One region of the Pelosinus sp. IPA-1 genome, then DNA from elsewhere that is predicted to be linked to it. Evidence: riboswitches for the same ligand, from Rfam matches in the RefSeq annotation. Region 1 holds a riboswitch; the other holds the start of a gene.

Region 1 (12,218 bases):
TCCTGCACATCAAACAGTGTCTTAAATAATCCTTGTTCTAGCATATCAATGAAAGGAGCTGTAATGCCACCAACCCCAAAGCTACCAACTATACCTTGCTCTATCATTTTTTCTTTAATAAATTGAGCGGCTGCAAGAGAAGCACCACCACTACCTAGTTGCAAAGAGTAATCATTTTTAAAGTATCCTGAATACTCAATTACACTTGCAGCGTACTCAGCAATAATAAGTTCTTTAGGATCTCTACTAATACGTAGTGCACCCGAGGCAATTCCCTTAGGATCACCGATAGCATCAACTTCTACAATGTAATCCACATTGGTCTGAGGAATGCTAATTGGAAACAATGGGTGAGGTACTAAATGATCTGTAATCGCGACAACCTGATCTGCATAGGTTGCATCACACATCGCATATCCCATTGAGCCGCATGCTGATTTACCTTCAATGCCATTAATATTGCCGTAGGTATCGCAAGCAGGGGCGCCAATGAAAGCAACGTCAATAGCAAGTTCTCCACTTTCAATAGCTCTAGCACGTCCGCCATGAGAACGAATGAGTACTGGCTTTTTCAAATACTTTCCTGATGTAAACAATTCTCCTAGCTTACCGCGACCACCACTCGTTTCAATAGCAGTAATAACGCCTTGTTCAATAAAAGGAATAATTGCATCATGGGTACTTGTAAGAGAACTAGCCGCTAAAGTGATATCTTTAATGCCTTTACGAGCGATGGCTTCTACAACCATATTTAGTACATAGTCACCGTTACGAAAGTGATGGTGAAAAGAAATGGTCATACCGCTTTTTAGGCCAGTAGCTTCAATGGCTTGATCAATGGATTTTACTATTTTTTCCGAACGAGGCTTATTAACTGTTATTTTAGGCCCTACAACCCTTCCTGTAGGAACAGTACCAAATGCACCATTATACAATTTAACTTCTTTAAAACCTGGTATTACTAAAGGAATGTCTCTACCTGCTTTATTAATCATTTGTCGAACCCCCTTTTCGTAAACCAAGAGCTCTTGCATAACCAATGACCCTCTCGGCACGAGTGACTACTGGAACATCAATCATTTTTCCGTTTAGTGCGATAACTCCTGAGTTCTTTGCTTTTGCTTCTTCATACGCTGCAAGAACTCGTTCAGCTAGGTCAATTTCCTTTTCTGTTGGAGCAAATATTTTGTAAAGCATTTTGATTTGTCTAGGGTTGATAACAGACTTTCCATCAAATCCCATTTCTTTAATGCGAGTGGTTTCTGCAATAAATGCTTCTTCATCATTTACGTTAGTAAAAACAGTATCAATGGCCTGCACTCCGGCAGCACGAGCTGCAAGTATTATCTGAGATCTTGCACCAAATAGTTCACTACCGTGAGAACTTCTAGTGGTTTTCAAATCAGCAAGAAAATCTTCGGCACCGAGTGCAAGTGCTACCATTCGAGGGCTAGCAGAACAAATTTCGTAAGCTTTCATTAGGCCTTTTGCCGTTTCAATCGCAGCCATCATTTTAATGGAACCATGAGCAAAACCATTTTTCTCTTCCGCTTCTGAAATGATTTCATCAATTATTTTAATTTCTTCCGCTGTTTCTGCTTTTGGCAGACGAATCAAATCTGGCTTCGCAGGCAAAATAACGGCTAAATCCTCTTTACCATAAGGTGTCGTAATATGATTAATCCGTACAGCAACCTCACAAGGATACTTTACTGTTTTAATTACATTATGCACCAATTGCCTTGCAGCATCTTTTTCACTTATTAATACAGAATCTTCTACGTCAAAAATAACCGTATCCGCTTTATAAATACCGGCATTCTGTAACATGCCTGGATTATTGCCTGGTACAAACATCATGGCTCTACGCAACTTTTCCATAATAACGCCTCCTCATCCCATGTGAAATTCAATCTCTTCTAATCTTATACAGCTTTTACTTTACTTCTAGCAATTGCAGTTAAAACTCTTGCTTCTATTGTGCAATCTAATGCACCCCTATCGTTAGCATGAATGGTTACATCTGACAATCCTTGTTCACGCGCCAAGTTTGTAATAAACTCTTCGATATGACGCCCAAATTGTTTGATTACGGGACTTGTCAACTGAAGAATTATGCCGCTGCCGCTCTCAGCAGGAGATACAGTAACCAAAATATCACTAGATTCTAACGTTCCAGCTTGCCCTGTTCCAACTATAGTCATTCTTAAACCTCCATCTAATATTGCTATCCCTTACCTTACTACATACTGCCTAGATCAACCATGCAGCAAATTAGCTTTTCTTCCTCCATTAAAACATTAAATATTCAGTCAGAGAAGGTTTTGTTCATTTCGGTCATTATGGTCTTAAATAAGTCTTTCCCTTGTTACTTTTTTTCTTCTGGCCTTGCCAGCATTAAATTGACATGACAATATCCACCAGGAGTTTTTTGTAAATACTCCTGGTGATAATCCTCTGCCAAATAAAAATTTCTAACAGGTTCTACTTCTACAACGATAGGTTCTTTATAAGAAACCTGCTTATCTTTGATAAAGTCGATAATAACTTCTCGATCTCCTGCATCCGAATAATATACTCCACTGCGATATTGAGGCCCTTCGTCTGGTCCCTGACGATTTAGAGTGACAGGATTAATGATTCGAAAAAAATGTTCTAGTACTTTCTCTAAGGATAGTGATACTTCATCATAAGTTAATTCACAGACTTCTGTATATCCAGTTTTTCCCGAACACACTTGTTTATAGGTTGGATCGGTCGTGTTTCCCTGTCCATAGCCTACTCTTGTAGTTATCACTCCCTTAAGCTGCATAAAATAAGCTTCCACACCCCAAAAACATCCCCCTGCAAGCCAAATTTTTTTCATGAAAATCCCTTCCTTTATAAACTTTTAATTTTCACCTTAGAAAATTCCTGCGCCCAAGCCAGAGCTTGTATATACAACTTTGAAAGTTTTTTTCCTGCTACTCCTACTATTGGTGCATATTGAATCACATGTTGCCAATCAGCCCGTTCATAACTAAGTACCAATTGATATACATCATAATAAAAACCTTCCACTCCCATTAGAGCAGATTTAACCTCTTTACTAACTGGCAGTTCGTCCAAAATAACGGCTAAAGGACAATCTAAAACAACATCAATCAGCGAAAATAGTCCCATGATAAAAAGATCTGGAGCAATTTGCTTTTTTCCAAGCTCAATCGCAATTAGTTCTAGAAAATAACCTCGCACCAATGCTGTTGCAATCAATTCTGGCGGCTTACTATCTCCCATAATACACATTGAGTTTAAAGATACCCATTTCAGTAATTCCCGTTGCCCCAGCAAAGATACTGCCTGCTTAATGGAATGGATTTCTTGGCGAAAAGAGAAAGCAGAAGAGTTAATGTACTTTAATAAACGATAGGAAAAAGATATTTCTCGCTTAATAATTTTTTCAATATGGCTGGTATTCATCTCTGCCATCTTTACCTCTTGAAGCAATCGCAAGTAGGAAAGCTTAGAAACCGGAATATTAGGACGGCTAATAGTAACTGGTCTGCTGAAGAAATAGCCTTGAAAATAAGAATACCCGGCGTCAGCTGCCTCTTCAAAAACAGCTTGGGTTTCAACCTTTTCTGCAAGAAATTTAACGTGAGCAGAAGATTTAAAACGTTCTACTATTTCCTTGCGTTCTGCTGGTGTTGTTAATAAAAAATCGATTTTTATAATATTAGCTAATTCGATTAAGGGTTGAAATCGTGGATGAAAAACAAAATCATCCAATACGAGAAGATACCCCGCTTTCTTAAGCTCTTGGCAAGCTTTTACGACAACCTCTTCTGGCTCTACCGTCTCAAGAATTTCTACTGCCAATAAGTCACGTGGTAGAAGATGGGCCACCTTATCTTTTAAAAGATTGCCCGTAAAGTTAATAAATGCTCTTTTGTTACCTGTCACCACATCCATGCCTATTGATAAAAAGGTAGCGATAATTACTTCCTTGGTTGCTTGGTCATCATCATTACCATCATAACAATCTTCTTTGCCACTACGAAATAACAATTCATAGGCTACAACATTTCTATTTCTATCAAAAATTGGCTGGCGTGCTACAAGTGCATTCATCCTATAAACTCCCTCCCACTTTCATTAGATCAAAGAATCGAAATCAGGATTCTCTAGTAAATAGGCCTCCATTTTTCGATGGGGTCCCGCAAAGGAGAGCTTCTCCCAATCACGGCGATGTACCCACTTAAGACGTCTTCCTAAGGGTATTTCGTTACCTAGTGTAATAACACAGTAGTAAAAAGAAATATCCCATTGCCGATGACTAAAAGTATGATTACATTGTAATAACAATCTCTCTGATTGGATTTCTTGACCAGTCTCTTCTAATAGCGTCTGACGAAATGTATCCATCACTTCTTCATTTTTAATCTCTACGCTAGGAAATTCCCACATCCCAGACAAAAGCCCCTTATTCGGTCTTTGGTGAAGCAGATAATTCTCCCCATTACGAATGACTCCAGCTATGATTCGTACTGGCTTTGGCGGAGATTTTTTCTTTTTTATTGGCAATTCTCCTTCTAATCCCCTAGCCCTTGCTAAACAAAAACTCCCTAACGGGCAAAAATTACAACGAGGTGTTTTGGGTATGCAAATCGTTGCTCCCAAATCCATCAAAGCTTGGTTAAAGTCTCCTGGATTTTCTTCTGGCATTTCCCGTTCCACCAAGCTTTTAATTTTACGTTTCCCCATGAGGGACGCAATATCTTCTTCTATACAATATAATCGGCTAAATACACGAAGAACATTCCCATCAATCGCTACTTCTTTTTTATCATAGGCAATACTCAAAATAGCACCAGCAGTATAATCGCCGACACCTGAAAGACCTATCACTTCTGCTCTAGTGTCAGGCACCTGCCCTCCATACGATTCACTTACTTCCCGCACACCTTGTAGAAGGTTTCGCGCTCGTGAGTAATATCCAAGCCCTTGCCAATAGCGAACCACCTCTTCCTCCTCGGCAACTGCCAAACTTTCTAAAGTTGGAAATCGCCCTACCCACCTTTCAAAGTAACTTTTAACTGCCTCTACCCTTGTTTGTTGCAGCATTACTTCCGAAACCCAAACCTTATACGGATCTTTATCTTTGCGCCATGGTAAATCTCTTTTACAACCTTGATACCATGTCAATAAAATATCAGCTATTCCCATTACAATTCTCCCTATTTTTCAACAAATTATCTACAAATTTACTATATCATATATTGAGCTAATTCTTTTACATAAGTTTTAATAAAACGTCTATTTTATAAGAAAAGGCTTTTCTTATGCCAAGTCCTCAGACGCAAGCAGAAGCCTTAGTCATTCTTACTTGGAATCAAGAAAGTGTTATACTTTCTGATTCCGTAAAAAATGTATGGAAATCCTATACTACAGAGATTCCCATACATTTTAATACAAAAGCCGAATATAACAAGGATATTTCGCTACCAATATCTAATTATACTAATCGCGGATAAATGCAGTTATATGTAAGGGAGGCACGTACTATGAAAATTTTATTTTGGGATATTGATGGAACCTTATTGAAAACAGCCAAAGCTGGCTTATATGCGTTTGAAGAAGCAGTTGCTGAAATGTTTAGCACTACATTCGATTTTACTACAATCAAAACAGCTGGCATGACTGATTATTATATCTCCCATCAAGTAATCCTTCTTGCTACTGGTCGCGAGCCCTCTGTCCATGAAGTTTGTAAGCTAATGAGTCTTTATGAAAAAATATTACCCCACCATTTGGCAAGCAGACAAGGACATCTTACCCCATCCGTAAAAGATATTTTAACCCATTTACACCACAGACAAGACTACGTCTCTCTACTCCTTACAGGTAATACGGAATTTGGCGCTAAAGCCAAACTTAGCCATTATAAACTTGATGGCTTTTTCAACTTTTCATCCAGCGCCTTTTGTGGAACCTGCTTTTACCGCACTGAAATATCTAATCAGGCCCGCACCATTGTCAAAGATCGTTATCCAACTGTAGCCGCTGATCAAATCTATGTTATCGGCGATACCCCCAATGATATTGACTGTGGAAAGGCCATCGGGGCAAAAACGATTGCAGTTGCAACTGGCATGTACTCTCTAGAAGAACTGCAGGAGCATTCTCCCTGGTGGGCTGTATCTACCTTGCCATCCCCCATCGAATTTGAACAGCATTTACAGAAATAGACCCCATTTTTGTTATTTGCGACCACACAGATCCATTCTACAATTATATTCATTTTTAGGAGGTCCCACCATGCACCATGTAATAGAATTGTTAAAAAGTCATGTATCTGTACGGAGGTTTAAAGACCAGCCTGTCGATGACCAGTTATTGCAAGAAATTATTGAAGCAGGCCAACATGCCTCTACCTCCAACCACATTCAAGCCTATACGATTATTAGAGTCAAAGATAAAGGCAAGAGGCGAGCCTTAGCAAAGTTAGCAGGAAATCAATCTTATGTAGAAGAATGCCCCGTATTTTTAGTATTCTGTGCTGATTTAAACAGGCTTGGCAGAGCCTGTAAAATGTACAATAAGAAGTTTGAAAGTGGCTATACAGAAAACTTTATCCTAGCAACTGTAGACACAAGTTTGGCCGCGCAGAACATTATGACGGCCGCAGAATCAGTTGGTTTGGGTGGCGTTTATATTGGTGCCTTACGAAATAATCCTGAAGATGTTTGTTATTTATTAAATATTCCCCATAATGTATATCCTGTATTTGGTATGTGCCTTGGTTATCCTGAAGTAAAAAATAGCATTAAACCGCGCTTGCCTTTATCTTTAGTCTTTAAGGAAGATAGCTATACTCTAGAAGGCGACGCAGAAATACTAAAAAATTACGATGATAGTATACGGGATTACTATATCGAAAGAACAAATGGCGAAAGAAGTAACACATGGACAGAAGGAATGTCAAGCTTTTTGAAAGATAAACAAAGACCCCATATGAAGGAATTCTTAAAAAATAAGGGCTTTGAAATGATATAATTTATATAAAAGCATTAAAGATGGTTATATCCGAAATCTGCCGTTAACCTCTTTAGTGCTTTTAATCTATCTATATACGGTAAAGGGTCTGTGCTCAAACTATAGTTTAGCACAGACCCTTTTGTTATTTTCTAATACACCTAATCTATAATGTTAAAACTACATCTTTTAGCTTACGCTTCGGCACATGATGTTCTTGCTTTGCATCACGCCAATATTTTATATCTTCACCTTCTTCAATCTCTTCAAGGATAACTACTTCTTTCGGTTTACCTAAAGCCAAAACCAGTAAGATTTCATATTGTTCCGGAATATGTAGTGCCGTCTGTAATTCATCACGCTTAATGCTTTGGATCATGCACCCGCCTAAATCCATAGACCGTGCACCTAGCAAAATACTTTGGGCTGCAATTCCATGATCTACGCCGCTTGTGCCAATCTTCTTATCTTGAAGAATAATAATGTAACCAGAAGGCCTCTCCCCTTCTTTAGGGCCGGACCAATCCTTTAGGTATCCCGCCCATAATAAATGAGGAAAAATCAGTTGGTTTTTTTCTTTATCTCTAGAAATAATGTATTTCAATGGCTGTTTGTTAGCTCCGGAAGCAGATAACCTACCATAATTGACAAGTTCAAGCAATCTGTCCTCGGATATGTTATGTTCTTCATAAAAGCGACGATAAGATCGATTGGAAACAACTAAATCATAAAACATTTTACATTCCTCCTACGTTTATATTTGCCATCCATTTGCATAGATAGATTAGCAGCTCCTAATATAATTTCTTTTATAACCCGAAATATCCCATCACTGCATCCATAAGTTCAGGCATCAGTGTAGTAGCTAATAAAAGTAAGGTTAATAGAATCAAGACAAGAGTAAACGCCCAAGAAACCATATTGTACCAAGGAGCATTTACATAGCTGCCCATAATATTTTTATTACTAGCAATAAGAACCATAAAAATAAGAATTGGAGGCAATAATACGCCATTTACCACTTGAGAAGTAATCATCACTTGATAGAGAGACAAATCTGGCCATAATACTAATCCTGCACCAATCACAATTAAAGCGGTATATAAACTAAAAAAAGCAGGAGCTTCTTTATAGGTTTTACTAACGCCACGTTCAAAACCTAAAGCCTCACAAACAGCATAAGCGGTACTCAGTGGTAAAATAAAGGCTGCCAGCATAGAAGCTCCTAATAGACCAAAGGAAAACAACATGCTTGCATACTCACCAGCTAATGGCTTCAATGCCATTGCCGCATCTTTCACTGTTTCAATAGAAATTTGATTGGTATATAAGGTAGCTGCTGTTGCTACGATAATAAAGAAGGCAATCAACCAAGTAAAAAAGGCTCCAAACATAACATCCCAGAAGGTATATTTATAGTCTTCAGCAGTAATTCCTTTATCGACAACAGATGCTTGAACATAAAACTGCCCCCAGGGTGTAATGGTAGTGCCAATTACACCAATGGCCATGATTAAATAATCCGCCTTAGGAGAAAATGTAGGAGTGACGGAAGCAATTAAAACCTCTCCCCATGGAGGATTTACGATAAAGCCCGAAACCACATAACTAAAGAAGGTGGCACACAATACAAGAAAAATCTTTTCTATCTTTCCATAATCCGCTTTAAGGACTAACCACCATACGAGTACCGCCATCGTGGGTACCGCTATATATTTACTAACACCAAAAATTTCAAAACTAGTAGCAATACCAGAAAACTCAGAAGCCGTGGTACCAATATTAGCGATCAAAAGTACGCTCATCGCAAAAAATGTCCACTTAACACCAAATAACTCCCGAATTAAATCGGATAAGCCACGTCCTGTAACGGCCCCTGTCCGCGCTGATATTTCTTGAGCAATCGCTAAACAAATACTGCTGACCAAGACAATAAATAATAGGCCATACCCATACTTTGCTCCCGCAGCAGCATAGGTAGCAATACCGCCTGCATCATTATCGGCAAAGGCTGTAACAATTCCAGGTCCCATTACTGCCATGAATAGTCCTAACCTTTTGCGCATATCTTTTATCATAATCATTTTTATCGCCCCCGTCCTGCCATCTTACTCAATGCAAACCAGGAGTATGTGTCCAGTTTGCCACGCTCTGGCATTAGAATATCAAGAATATCATCTACCGTTACAATTCCTAGCATAACATCATTTTCATCCACAACGGGTACTGCTAGTAAACTATATTTATTAATTACCTCCGCCACACGTTGGTAATTATCTTCATCTTTTACTACAGCAACTTTTGTATGCATTAAAGCTTCTAATGTAGTATGAGGTGCGGCTACAATTAACTCCCGCAAGGAAAGAACTCCTTGAAGATGTTCATCATCATTCATAACATATAGATAATAAATTGTTTCTGCCGTTGGCGACAATTCTCGTAATTGATTAATTGCTTCTTCTGCTGTAATTTGCGCAGAAAAAGAGATAAATTCATTTGTCATCAAGGCTCCAGCAGTACCTTGCTCATATTGCATGAGTTCTCTTACATCTTCGGCATCATCGGTTTCCATTAAGCTAAGTAATCCTTCAGATTTCTCCGTAGGTAGCTCTGCTAGAATATCAGCTGCTTCATCTGGCGGCATCTCTTCTAAAATATCAGAAGCTCGCTGGGCATCCATTTGTTCAATGATTTCCACCTGTGTATCCAGGTTCATTTCTGCTAACGTATCAATGGTCTGCTGCACATCTAAACTATCCATGAAGTTTGCCCGGCGTTTATAATCCATCTCTTCGATTAAATCAGCAATATCAGCAGGATGTAATTCTGTCAGTTGCTGTTTTACACGATTTAGCTGCAGATTGGAATTCCAACTTTCTAAGGGTTTGATATATTCTAAAACTAACCAATTTTGTTTAAACTTCTTGAATAAAAATTCTAACCCTAAACGCCTAAATAGGCCACGCACTCCAATGTCGACGGCTAGTAAGACCATGAGTTGCCGTTCTTCTTGTACCACCCATGATAAGATAATGTCATTTACCCTTACCATTTTTGAACCCTTTAAATCAATAATCTGTTTATCCAATAACCATTTACTGGCATAAATATCATTATCATGTAGAGGAATGGTTTGTTCTGGCGAAAACGTCCCCGCAAGCTTTACCCTATGACCCTCATAAAGTTCAATGAGATCAATGGGGATTAGATTGTGTATTTTTTTTGCATATTTAATACCAATTACCCGTGGATAAACCCCATCCCAACGTACTGCTATATCTTTAATCCGGCCAATATTATTGCCCGTTGCATCATCAATCGGCTGACCAATTAGTTGGCTGAAATAAAATTCGCCTAACATTTTCACTTCATTCATATTCTATTCCTCCTTCTTTTGTCGGAGTCCGTCCGCTTTACATAAGATGGACAGACAATTCTTATATACACTTTGGATTTTTATGCTGCCACTGGGACCGGAATCCATAAAACCACCTCCATTATTATTTCAATAAGCAAACAGGAATATAAAAAGACCTCTTATCGTCTATAAGAAGGTCTTTCATGTCACCATGATGCTATTACTACGACCTTCCCCAATCGTTGAGCTTTGGCACTGCATAACGTAGAGGTCAAAATAACCTCAGCCACCTTAAGTAAAACCTTAATTCGGTAGTACCTGTTCTACCCATTGGCGTCTTTCGACGTTTCCGGGCAATGGCCTATGTTCATACAGGAGCCTCACCTAACGAAGAAGTTCTATATTATATAATTCTAAGTACCTGTTGCCCTATTATTCTATGCAGTACCGTGGTCGTATTCTTTACTAAATAAAAAAATAGATAAAGCCTCCCTTGCCGGAAGGCTTAATAAGCGAACTAAATACATTCACACCTTCCTCACTCGTACGAGTTTTGGCACTGCATAACGTAGAGTACAAACCCAAATCACTCAGCCACCTTAAGTAAAACCTTAATCCGGTAGTACCTGTTCTACCCATTGGCGTCTCTCGACATTTCCGGGCAGTGGCCTATGTTTATGCAGGAGCCTCACCTAACGAAGAATTATTATTATACTATGAGATTACTACCTTTATAGAAATGTGTCAATACCTAATTGACTTTTCGTCAAATCTTTAAATTGGCTATTAAGATGATTATATAACTAGTAGATGTTCAACAAATGTAATTATCGCTATCAAGCTCCCTATATGTCTATATTTATCTATTTATCTATATAATATGCATTCAATTTCTAATCAGCGATAAAAAAAATGCTTGCTGTATATCCGCAAGCATTTTTTACTGTATAAATCTCTGTCAACTTGTTAAAATGTACATCTCTTTATTTTGAGAAACTTATAATAGTTCGTGTTGACTTTTTGAGCAAGAGTATGCAAGATTGCTTTCATTTTGCTTTTTTGATTGTCTAATATTTTGAAGTTGCGATAGGAGCATACCTACTAGCATAATAATACATCCCAGCAGTTCTCTCCTTCCTAGCATTTCATTTAAAATCATCCAGCCACCAATGGTTGCAAACACGGTTTCCATACTGAGGATAATTGCTGCATGGGATGGCTGTGCATTTTTTTGACCAACTACTTGCAAGGTATAAGCAATACCAACAGAACAAATACCACCATAAAGTATTGGCATTAATGCTTGACTGAGAGTATTGATACTTATCGTTTCTATGAAGAAAGCAGTAATTAAACTCATAATAGAACAGGTAACAAATTGAAAAAAGGATAATTTTAATACATCGACTTTTCGCGAAAAATGATCAATTACTAAAATATGAACAGCCCAGAATAAAGCCCCTACAAGTTCAAGAAATTCCCCATAAGAAATAGAAAAGCTATCTTTAACACACAAGAGATATAACCCGGCAACAGCAATAATAGACCCAAGCCAAGTACTCATGCTAACATATTGTTTTAAAAATACCCCTACCAAAGGCACAAGCACAATATATAGACAAGTAATAAAGGCTGCTTTTCCTGCTGTAGTATATACCAAGCCAATTTGTTGCAAAGATGCGCCCATAAAAAGAACTGCACCAGCAAGAAGACCAGCTCCTGCCACATGTTTTATACTTCGGTCTTTACTCCCTTCATCCTGGGGGTTTTTATTGTAAAATAGCATAAGAGGCACTAAGGAAAGACTCCCCAATGCAAATCTAACACCATTAAAAGTAAAAGGACC
Region 2 (12,218 bases), on a different contig from region 1:
GCCAGTGTCTGTACACTCAGTTTCTCATTTTGAGCATGTTCAATCATGTATACAATGGTATGCAGAGCATAGTTTGTTGCTTTTGTATATTTCAAATGAAAACCTCCATAAAAGATATTGTAGACTTTCTTTATCGATGATTATATGAATAACAGATGATTTTGTCAATCCAATAATTTGATTTATATTTTGAAATACTTTAACGATCTCCATGGTAAACTTAGCGGATTTTGTTATGCACAATCCAGTAATACAAGGAATTTACGATGAAAAGACGATTTTATTGACACAAAATGGGTAGATTTACAAGTTCTCGGATCGCGTATCGTGCTCCTGTTCAGATGGAAAAAACTCTCTGTTTGATCCGATACGGAGAACCGTATCATTTGTAATAGCGAAAGAACTCCTACCAAATCTTTCTAGAAATTTGGCAGGAGTTCTTTGTGTTTATAAGAAATATTACAAAGATAGAGTGAGGATAGTAGATTTTAATTATTGGATTGACTCATTGCACTTGTCCCCTTGCTTTTTCTAAGGTACAATTTTTTCAGGAATGGGGAACTTATAATTGTTTGGGATATCCCAAATTTCAACGCACGTGCCAATTTTTTTCTTGGTGTCCATATAGGCAAACCGAATCTCTCCCCACTGACCTTGCATGACAGGGACTACACCCAGTTGATAAAATTGAGATATCGCTTCATCAAAGCTGCCAGTATATTCACAGGCTATGTGATGAAGACCTTCACCATGGAGTTCTAAGAAATCATGGTAAATGCTCGGACCTGTCAACGGTTCAATTAACTCATATTGCATGCCATCCTTTGACATCGCGACTGCCTGGCGTAGGGAAAACTGACCATGATTTCCATGGTAACGCAAGTGTTTTAAAGAAGGTGGGGCGAGTGTATATACTTCCCAATTTGTTAATCCGAACATTTGCCGATAGCGCTCTATTCCTGCTTCAAGATTGTTAACAACGAAGGCAAGTTGTATCACTTTGGTTATAGGGCTTATCATCTATCTCAATACCTCCTAATGAATTGAAAATGTACATTTTCTTAAGGGTTGTAACCATACTAGTATGATACAATGATACTATAACTTGGAGTGGCAAACTAGTACGCACTTATGTGTATCCTAGTACCTCTATTCATAGTGGGCGGAGGGAAGACGAAAAGATGCTAAGATTGTATAACCATAAATTTAAATGCGAGATGGAATTAACAGTGTATCTGATAAGCGGTAAATGGAAGATTCCAATTCTCTGGAACTTGAAAGAAGGAACCATGCGTTTTGCTGAAATTAAACGGCAGTTAGGTTCTGTAACACCCAAAATGCTTACGCAGCAGCTGCGTGAATTAGAAGAGGCTAATCTTGTAAAAAGGCTAGTGTACGCAGAAATTCCACCGAGAGTTGAATACTCACTGACAGAGGATGCTATAAGTATCCTTCCAATACTAAAACAATTATCCCAATGGGGAACTAACTATTATCATAAACATAAGGTAGAATAAGAAAATGTTGAACCGCACCTAGCCTCAGAATGTTGAGTGTAGAGGCGGTTTTTGCACTCGATATAATGGAAGAGATCTTCCAAGAAAATCATTGATGGGAAACAGCTATTTGTCTAATGATAGGCAAATAGCTGTTTTTTGTGTGCCGTGGGGAGATGTGGTGTATAATTGTATTTAAAAACATTGACAAGACGACATAAAATGTTGCAATATATACAAATGACCTCATAATATTTTTGTTTTTAAAAATAAAGGAGAATTATATTATAATGACATTCGATAACTACGACAAAGCAATTCTTAGAGAGTTGCAAAAAGATTCTTCAATATCCAATTTAGATTTATCAAAAATGATTGGTTTGTCTACCTCAGCGTGTCTAACAAGGACAAAAAATCTAAAAGAACTAGGTGTTATCAAGCAGTTCACAACGATTGTTGATGAAAAAAAACTTGGAATGGAAACTATTGCTTTTATTATGGTGGTTTTGTCTCCGCTGACGAGAGAAACAGTTGATTTTTTCTTGGAGCAGATCAATAAAATTCCACAGGTTCTTGAATGTTATGCGATTACTGGTAATCGAGACTATCTTTTAAAAATTGTTGCAAAGGATATGCCTACTTACAAAGATTTTGTAATCGATTTACTTATGGCGATACCTGGAGTAAGTCGGGTGGAAGCTAACATTGTAATAAGTACGGAAAAAAGAACATTGTCAATACCAATTGACGAAGATTAATTTTGTAAGAGGGGGAGAACTATGGGTAGCAATAATACGAATCAACATGTGCAACGTGGACTTAAGAATCGTCATATCCAAATGATCGCGTTGGGGGGAGCCATCGGTACAGGATTGTTCTACGGTTCTGCTACAGTAGTAAAAATGGCCGGACCAGCGATTACTTTATCTTATTTAATCGGTGGCGCAATTATATTTTTTATTATGCGAGCATTGGGAGAAATGGCTGTCGATCATCCAGTGTCAGGCTCATTCAGTGAATATGCTTATCAATATTGGGGCGAACTTCCGGGATTCATTGCTGGCTGGAACTATTGGTTTAATTATGTAGTTGTTGGTATGGCTGAATTATCAGTGGTAGGCGTTTATATTAATTATTGGTTTCCGGATATTCCAACATGGGTTTCAGCACTGATATGCTTGGTGGGCGTTACATTAATTAATATGATAAATGTAAAAGTTTATGGCGAGTTTGAATTTTGGTTTGCCATTATCAAGGTAATAGCAATCATTGGCATGATTGTTTTTGGTATAGGGATGATTGTTTTTGGTGTTGGTAATGGTGGACAACCTATTGGGATCAGTAACTTATGGACACATGGAGGATTTTTACCAAATGGCATACAGGGAGTGGTGATGTCACTGGTTTTAGTCATGTTTTCATTTGGTGGTGTAGAGCTTGTAGGAATTACTGCTGGTGAAGCTGAGAATCCTGAAAAAACCATCCCACAAGCAATTAATCAAGTTGTATGGAGAATTTTACTATTTTATATAGGAGCTATGGGAGTGATTTTGGCAATATTCCCGTGGATTGAAATGGAGTCAACGGGGAGTCCTTTCGTACAGATATTTTCTCATGTAGGTATTTCGTCGGCAGCTAATTTGTTGAATTTTGTAGTTCTTACGGCAGCTTTATCAGCATATAATAGTGCTTTATATAGTAACGGAAGAATGTTATACGGTTTGGCCGAACAAGGAAATGCTCCGAAAATCTTTGGTAAATTAAATTCAGCAGGTACACCAGTAAATGCAGTATTGGTTTCTACAGTGTTTACATTAATTGTAGTGTTATTAAGTTATTTAAACCCAGAGAAAGTATTCTTATATTTAATGTCATTGGCGACTATTTCGATTATTATTAATTGGGCGATTATTTTAATTGTACAGTTAAAATCTCGCAAACATAAAGAACAGGCCAATAAACACATATTGTTTAAAATGCCGTTATACCCTATTGCATCTTATATCGGCTTAGCTTTTTTAGCAGCTGTTGTTGTTATTATGGCCTTCATGCCTGACATGCGTTTCTCTTTGTATATTGCACCTGTTTGGTTGCTATGTTTGTATATCGGTTACAAAATTAAAACAACAGCCCAAAGTAAATAGCTGTGGTTATAAAAGGATGGTAAGTAGAAACTTATCATTTATAATGACGAAAGAAGCCACTGCCGAAATTGAAATGCACCCTAGTTCAGGAAGATAAAATAAAACCACCATATGTAGGATTACTTGAATTAAGCAGACTGGCGCCGTTTTTCAAACGGTGTCAGTTTTGTTTTGAGGTTATATCGTTCAGAGCAATGTATGCATTGCTCAACAACTTCCCTTGCTTCATCAATGGTTATGAATTGAATCCAAAGTTGCCAAAAACGCACAATATCAGGGTAAGTAGGATACGTCTACCCTTTTTAGGGAATAATAGCAACTTCATTCAATATATTAGAACCAATAATAATTAAAAGAACAGAAGGCTGTTTTTAAAGCAGTACGCCTTTATGGATCACTCGAAAGGTAATTATGAAATTCCTCTCAGCTATCAAATGATAAAAATAATGATGTAATTCTCTGCAATGACGAAGAAGTATACTCTATAAGGACAATGTGATGAAATGTAGTAAATAAAAAGAGGATTTACAAATTTTGTATTGAAAGTAAATAGTAAGAATATTAAAAATGTACAGGAGGATTATATGGAGAAGGTTTTTTCTAATTTGGATGCTAGTAAGGCCGACCTAGTTAAAGCAATTCAGACAGCAATTGGATTTCACAGTGTGAAAGGAGATCCACAGCCAGGTGCGCCATTCGGAAAAGAGACTAAAGATGCGCTGGACTTTGCATTGGCTGAAGCTAAAAAACTTGGGTTTACTGTAAAGGATCTTGACGGATATTGTGGTTATGCTGAGTATGGCGTGGGGGAAGAATATGTTGCGGTACTTGGACATTTAGATATTGTACCTCTTGGTAAGGGCTGGACTTCTCCACCTCTTGAGGGGAAAATTGTGAACAATTGTATCGTAGGACGTGGGGCGATCGATGATAAAGGACCGATTTTTGCTGCTTTATATGCCTTGGCAGCCATTAAGGATGCGGGTATAACGCTAAAACATCGCATTCGAGTAATCTTTGGCTGTGATGAAGAAGTAGGTATGACGGATATGGAGCATTATTTGAAACATGAACCAGCACCATGCTTTGGTTTTACTCCTGATTCTACTTTCCCGGTAACCTATGGAGAAAAGGGACATGTCAATATTTTTCTCTCCGCAGTGCTTGGGGAACAACCAGCAACTAATGTGATTGTAAGCATCGGCGGTGGCGATACGATGAACGTCGTACCAGATTATGCAGAAGCTACCGTAAGAGTAACCGATCCTAGTGCTTTCATAGCATTAGCCCAGAGATATACTCAACGGGAAAAATGTCAGCTGACTGCCGAAGGCGGCAATGAAAATGAAGTGGTGATAAAAGTAAAAGGCAGACCTGCTCATGCTATGGAACCAGCAATGGGTGATAATGCTGTTAGCCGTCTGTGCGCTTTTTTAGTTGAATGTCAATTGTGCGGAACCCTTGCAGAGTTTGTTGGCAAAATCAATACACTCCTAGGGCGGGAATGTGATGGGCAGTCTTTAGGTATTGCGTGTAGCGATGAAGTATCCGGTGGTCTGACCTTGAATTTTTCACGAATTATATGTAAGAATGGCAATGTGGAAGTTGGCTGTGATATCCGTGTACCAGTGACTGTCAACCCAGAAACGATAGCGGAAAAAATAAAAGGGGCTACCGCTGCTTTAGGATTAAAACTGGTGATACCCGAAATTACCCAGCCTCTATATTATCCAAAAGACAGCTTTTTGGTCACGACATTGACTGAGATTTTTTGTCGGCAGTTTGGCAAAGACGTAGCACCTATGACTACAGGTGGCGGTACTTATGCAAAAACAATGCCTAATACTGTGGCGTTTGGTATGGCCTTTCCTGGAGGCATTTCAAAAGGGGAACATGAGGCTGACGAAAAACTTGATTTAGATGAATTGACGCTAGCGACAAAAATACTTGCAGAAGCCATGATAAAACTAGCGCAATAATAAGTGAAAAAACTACCCCCTCTTGCAGAATTTCAGCTATGAAATGGACAAGAGGGGGTAGTTTTATATGAAAATAAACTTTAGGAGAAACCATAAGAAATCTTCAAGATACTGACTGCTAAAGAAACTAAAACAGGGCAATACTATAACAGGCAGAGCTACTTGTTATCGATTGAACCTACCTCAGTACTGCTACAAGATTGAGGAAGAAATCGTACAAGCACTGCAACAGGCAGCTGTAGCAAATGAATAGGAGGCCGTTAGTATGCTTATTGAAGTTGGTTCAAAGGTATCTCTCTATATTAATACCTGTCATAACGGAACGATAACTAATATAGATGGGTCTAAGGTTTTTGTAAGGTTCGATGATAAACCAGATCAGGAAGAATCGTATTCTATGAATGAATTTCTGAAGATGTTGAAGGTAACTGAAGAATAAAACTAAGGTACTCTGTAAAAGGTGCCTTTATACTTTGATATGTTTTCATTGTCAATTTAGCTTTTTGACCCTTTGAATATTCTATGGAATCTCCTAAAAAATCTTTGGTGATTTTTAGGATAAAATATGACCTCCATAGTTAGCCTAATAGCTGATGGACCCCTATTACCATCAATAATGTTCCCGAAATTACAGTAGCGTATTTACCAATTTGTTCTGCAGCATATTTTTTACCAAAGTAATATCCTGTAATAATTGTAATAAAGCTGAATATACCGACTAACGTTGCCTCTATTAGAGACGATATATCAACCGTGCCTGCAGCGAAGCCACCTGCTAATGCGTTTATAGAAAGAGCAACACCCAAAATCACTGCTTCCCAATATCCAACACTGCGAGAGTTATCAATATCAGCCCGTTCTGGATAACTTAATATTTCGGTGGGACCGATATAAAATCTTTCTCCACATAGTTGTAAATCCAGTATAGGTTGATTACTTTTTATTGCTGTAAGAATAGGCTGAATAAAAACCCACACTCCTACACTAAAAAGAAGAAGTGCTCCTATAACATTTGCAGTCTGTGGACTGAGATAGAAACTGATCACCTTTCCTATTTCAGCTGATAGCCATGTAGCGGCAAATGATATGAAAGCAATGATAAGATTAGCCATATGAGAAATCTTGATTTTTTGAATTCCATAAGCGATGCCGACTCCTAGGTTATCGAGATTTGCTGCTATGGCTATTGCTAGACTTAAAAGAAGACTGTTCATAGCATTCCTCCTTTTACTTTATACATATATACTGTATGTTTCGCCTGTCAAATAGGTAACTAATTTGTTGATATTTCGTTGATATTCTGTTATTATGTAATGAGGCTTCCGAAGACGGGAGCCTTTTTTTATAGAGAGGATGGTGTACATTATGGCACCAGAATTAGAAAAGCGTGTAGCAAGAAAAAGAGCTTATCGGAAAAGATGGATAGTAGCAATTGCAGTTCTTATATTCATGATAATATCGATTGTTGCGGCAGTATCTTTTAAGAATACTAGTTCTTCAACTTCAGCTGACTCTCCAATCGCTGTTGTTGAAAAAGCAAAGCAAGCCATAGGCTTACCTGCTCATAAGAAAATAAATATCTTGCTTTTAGGAATTGATGAACGTAAAAATGATATTGGACGTTCCAATGTAACCTGTGTAGTGACGGTAGATACAGATACTAAGAATCTCTCCATGCTTTGGGTACCGAGAGATAGTAGAGTAGCGATTCCGGATCATGGTTGGAATAAGATTGGTCATGCTTATGCATATGGTGGACCAAAATTATCAGAGCAGACAGTAGCAAATTTGTTGGGTGTACCGATTGATTACTATGTGGCAATAAATATGGATGGCTTTAAGAAAGTGATTGATGCCTTAGGTGGAGTTGACATTAATGTGGACAAGCGTATGTATTATTATGACCCTTACGATGAGGGAGAGGTAGATAACGACGGTCTTATTGACCTTAAACCTGGTATGCAGCATATGGATGGCAATGTTGCACTGCAATATGTACGGTTTCGACATGATGAGATGGGTGATATCGGAAGAATTGAACGCCAACAAAAATTTGCAAAGGCTTTATTAGCGGATGTGATCACCCCGTCAGTAATTCCTAAGGTACCAAATGTTATTAAGGAAGCCAATACTGTATTTAAGACAGATATGCCGGTAAGCGAAATGTTGAATTTAGCTACTATCATGAACGATGTTTATAAACAGGGGTTAAAAACAGAAATGGCACCTGGTAAACCTGTGTATATCGATGATCTCAGTTACTGGCTGCCTGATATTACGGCGACTCGCAAACAAGTTGCTCAAATTCAAGGACTGGCCGTAGATGACAAATATTTGGCAAGTGCTCGAAATTTGACTACTGAATATGAAAAATCTCTTTTAAAAAGTAAAGTTATCGATGCGCCTTAACTAGTAATAACAGTATTAATTTGTCTTTTAAATTTAAATATCGATAGAAATTATTAAAGTGAAAAATGGCCACTCTTGTTGAGTGGCCATTTTGTTATTATTAGAGGTGAAAATAGTAAGTAAGAAGAGGTATATGTGTTAAGTGAATAATTATGATGTATAAAATACATTGTATATTACTGCCCGGAAACGTCGAGAGACGCCAATGGATATAACAGGTATTACCGGATTAAGGTTTTACATAATGTGGCTGGGTTTAAAGTATTTCTCTACGTTATGCAGTGCTAAAACTTGAACGGCTAGAAGGTTTGACTAAGTTCTTTTTGTTTAGACCTTCTATGAGGAAGGTCTTTTATTATTGGGAGGGGGTGGTAAAGATGGATTCGGATAGTAGTATACCGCATATAATACTGAAGATACCGGTACTTGACACGATCTATGATTTAGCGAAGATTTTTACCACAAGGAGGAACTATCTATGGCATTTTTCTCAACCAATATACCAAAACACCGTTTGAAATGGGTTGATGCAGTTGTCCTAATATTTATTTTTGCGATACTCTACTCAGTATTAAATTTAGGTGCCAGCATGAATGCGCCTTTTACGTTAGAAGACCAGAGTGAAATTGCGCTTGATCCATCCATGCTCCCCTATTACGCAGGACGTTCCTTGTTGCGCATGTTTATCGCGTTTGGAGCATCCTTGCTATTTTCCCTATTTTATGGCTATATTGCTGCTAAAAGTCGGACTGCAGAGAAAATACTAATTCCATTACTGGATATGTTACAGTCCATTCCTGTATTGGGTTTCTTATCAGCAACAATTACTGCTTTTATTGCATTATTTCCAGGAAGTTTATTTGGTGTTGAGTTGGCTTCTATTTTAGCTATTTTTACAGGTCAGGCTTGGAATATGACCTTTAGCTTTTATAACTCACTCAAAACTATTCCTAAAGACTTACAAGAAGCATCTGATGTTCTCCATTTGAACTGGTGGCAGCGTTTCCTAAAACTGGAAGTACCTTTCTCCATGATTGGTCTAGTTTGGAATAGCATGATGTCATTTGGGGGTGGATGGTTCTTTCTGGCTGCCAGTGAAGCAATCAGTGTACTGGGGCAGAATATACGACTACCGGGGGTTGGCTCCTATCTTGCAGCAGCTATAGAAGCCGGTGATATGCAAGCTATCGGATATTCTATCGTAACAATGATTTCAATGATTATGCTTGTTGATCAAGTATTTTGGAGACCTCTCGTAGTATGGAGCCAAAAATTCAAAATGGAATTAACGGAGTCAGCTGACGCTTCGACTTCATTCGTCTATGACATACTGTATCGCTCGAGTCTAATTGGTGCGCTGAATCGCGTTTTACTAGCCCCTCTTTGGAGAGTAATAAACTTGCTATTGGATAGAATTGCATCCTTATCCGAAAATGTCTCACGGGATTTCCAGAGTGTACCTCAATCACTCTATATTAGCAAGTTAATTAAGTTCTTTCTTGTTGTGATCGTTCTAGGATTTATGCGTGATCCGGTTTCTCAAGCATTTGCACTGGTGTCTTCCATGGATAGCAGTAGCTTATTAGAAATAACGAAACTAGGGTTATATACACTTGGTCGTGTTATGATAGCTGTTCTATTAGGTGCAATTTGGACCGTTCCAGTTGGCGTTTGGATTGGCTTGAATCCTCGATTGGCGAAGGTGTTACAACCTATTATTCAAATTGCGGCTTCATTTCCGGCAAATATGCTGTTCCCGTTCATTACGATTTTGTTCTTGAAGTATCAAGTAAACTTTGAGTGGGGGGCAATTTCCCTCATGATGCTTGGAACCCAGTGGTATATTCTGTTTAACGTTATTGCAGGTACCATGTCTATTCCGAATGATTTACATGAGGCAGGAGCTGTTTTTAAACTACAAGGATGGCGGAAATGGAAGTCGCTTATTCTTCCAAGCATCTTCCCATATCTCATAACTGGTATCATTACCGCATCCGGAGGTGCGTGGAACGCAAGTATTGTTTCAGAGATTGTAAGTTGGCATGATGAGCAATTAATAGCAACAGGTCTCGGTGCGTTTATTAGCAAAGTCACTGAACAGGGTGATTGGGGCGGGATTATTTGGGGAATCACTGTCATGTGCTTATTCGTAGTTCTAATAAACCGGTTCTTATGGAGACGTTTATATCAGTTAGCTGAAGTGAAATATCATTTGGATTAGGAGGGGTAAACATGAAGGAATTAATTGAAGTTAATAAAATATATAAGAACTTTGGTATTAAAGGTCATGAAAATGCACCTATACTTGAAGACATCAACCTAGAAGTCAAAGAGGGGGAATTTCTTGCAATTCTTGGACCTTCCGGCTCAGGCAAATCTACCTTGTTGCGTATCATTGCAGGACTTGTTCCTGCTTCGAAGGGCACAGTCACCTACTTGGGAAACTCTATCCAGGGGGTAAATCCTGGGGTTGCAATGGTGTTCCAGTCTTTTGCTCTATTCCCTTGGCTAACCGTCTTGGAAAATGTAATGCTTGGGTTAGAATCCAAGAAACTCTCCGAAATAGAAAAGTATGATAAGGCGTTAAAGGTTATTGATATCGTCGGTCTTGATGGTTTCGAAAACGCATACCCAAAAGAACTCTCAGGTGGTATGCGGCAACGTGTAGGTATTGGTCGTGCTCTGGTTAGCGATCCTGACGTGCTTCTAATGGATGAACCATTTTCCGCTTTGGATGTTCTTACTGCTGAAAATCTACGCCGCGACTTGCTGGAGTTGTGGCTAGACAAAAAAATTCCAACCAAGTCTATCATTTTGGTGACACATGGTATTGAGGAAGCAGTGTATATGGCTGACCGTGCGATAATTCTTTCAACCAGTCCAGCTAGAGTCATAGAAGATATTGCTATCGATATTCCTCGCTGGCGTGATAAAAAAGCTACTAATTTCACTGCCCTCGTAGATAGGATTTATTCTTTGATGACCAAGAAAGAGGTAAAACGCAACGAACCCGCTATTTATCAGCCGAAGAAGATAACGGTGCTTCCCCATGTCTCGGCTGGGGCACTCACTGGCTTTCTTGAATTATTAGAAGATCTTAATGAAAGAACCGATCTCTATAGGCTAGCGGATCGGTTGGTCATGGATATTGAAGACTTTTTCCCCATCGTCGAGTTAGCCTCATTGCTAGGTTTCGCCAAAGTAATAGAGGGGGATATTGAGCTTACGCCTGAAGGTATTCAGTTTGCGAGAGCGACTGTATTGGAGCGTAAAGAATTATTCAAAGATCAATTATTAAAAACTGTTCCTTTTATTACACAAATGATCAATGTTTTGCAATCAAAATCCAATAAAAAGATGAATATAGAATTTTTCGAAGACCTTATCGCCCGTACTTATGGTGATGAAGTAGCCAAAACTCAGATTCAATTGATAGTCAGCTGGGGACGATATGCAGAACTTTTTGGATATGATAAGGTGACAGAGTTGGTTTATTTAGAAAGCGGAATTTAAGACTACGACCTAGACGAACGGATTCAAATTCGCATAAAACTCACAGTAAAATCGTTAATATCGTTGTGTTATCAAAAGAAAGTTTGAACAGATATTGAGAATGAGGGCGTAACTAACTAAATCCTGCACTGTTATACCCCATACGGGGAACCATATCATCTTTAATAGCGAAAAGCTCCTGCAAGAATTCCAGTGAGAATTGTTGCGGGAGCTTTGTATATATATTGATTTTTTTGATTCTATTCCAAAGGTTTCATTGACGAGAGTTAAAAAGGCGGAGAGGGGTGATGAAAGCCATTTTTCTTTATGATGACAAATTTGGATAGGCATGGAGAATTCGGGTCCCATCCAGTGTAAAGCGGTTAGTTGATTGTTTTTTAATTTCATATCAATTCAGTGGGCTGGGTACAGGAGTGCTGTCCTGAGTTGAGAGAAAAGGGAGCTGGATTACTATATTATTTTAAAAGGAACCTTTATAGAAAAGGTTCCTTTGCCGCATAAAGATAAAATTATTCACTATAATCAATCCATTGGAAAAGCAACTCACATAGGTGATTGATTTTAAAGATTTGTAAGCTTTTCAGCTATCAAATGCAGAGTGCGATTTGAACCTGCAATCATTTCTAAAATGTCACAAATTGGCTGGTTTGCAAGCCGATCAATATCTAAGCGATTAC

What was found. A riboswitch is a leader RNA that binds a small molecule or an ion and turns the genes downstream of it on or off. The one in region 1 is predicted to bind magnesium.
Region 2: it holds a riboswitch for magnesium, as region 1 does, so the genes downstream of both, QSJ81_RS00155 (ABC transporter permease) here and QSJ81_RS09105 (magnesium transporter) in region 1, are expected to answer to the same signal.

Annotation. Positions count from the first base shown of each region.
Region 1 covers NZ_BSVC01000003.1:514,471-526,688, reverse strand. Annotated here, with positions in the region: gene citF (citrate lyase subunit alpha) at 1-995, opposite strand, end outside; gene QSJ81_RS09150 (aldolase/citrate lyase family protein) at 988-1,881, opposite strand; gene citD (citrate lyase acyl carrier protein) at 1,926-2,204, opposite strand; gene msrA (peptide-methionine (S)-S-oxide reductase MsrA) at 2,369-2,866, opposite strand; gene QSJ81_RS09135 (EAL and HDOD domain-containing protein) at 2,881-4,110, opposite strand; gene mutY (A/G-specific adenine glycosylase) at 4,135-5,205, opposite strand; gene QSJ81_RS09125 (HAD family hydrolase) at 5,544-6,227, shown strand; gene nfsA (oxygen-insensitive NADPH nitroreductase) at 6,298-7,035, shown strand; gene QSJ81_RS09115 (nitroreductase family protein) at 7,181-7,750, opposite strand; gene QSJ81_RS09110 (Nramp family divalent metal transporter) at 7,824-9,098, opposite strand; gene QSJ81_RS09105 (magnesium transporter) at 9,101-10,390, opposite strand; M-box (ykoK) riboswitch at 10,600-10,771, opposite strand; M-box (ykoK) riboswitch at 10,903-11,079, opposite strand; gene QSJ81_RS09100 (DMT family transporter) at 11,370-12,218, opposite strand, start outside.
Region 2 covers NZ_BSVC01000001.1:20,260-32,477, forward strand. Annotated here, with positions in the region: gene QSJ81_RS00110 (RrF2 family transcriptional regulator) at 1-95, opposite strand, end outside; gene QSJ81_RS00115 (VOC family protein) at 532-1,020, opposite strand; gene QSJ81_RS00120 (winged helix-turn-helix transcriptional regulator) at 1,182-1,517, shown strand; gene QSJ81_RS00125 (Lrp/AsnC family transcriptional regulator) at 1,787-2,254, shown strand; gene QSJ81_RS00130 (amino acid permease) at 2,276-3,640, shown strand; gene pepV (dipeptidase PepV) at 4,225-5,619, shown strand; gene QSJ81_RS00140 (hypothetical protein) at 5,885-6,058, shown strand; gene ytaF (sporulation membrane protein YtaF) at 6,198-6,833, opposite strand; gene QSJ81_RS00150 (LCP family protein) at 6,985-8,028, shown strand; M-box (ykoK) riboswitch at 8,156-8,339, shown strand; gene QSJ81_RS00155 (ABC transporter permease) at 8,507-10,249, shown strand; gene QSJ81_RS00160 (ABC transporter ATP-binding protein) at 10,261-11,541, shown strand; gene QSJ81_RS00165 (hypothetical protein) at 12,103-12,218, opposite strand, start outside.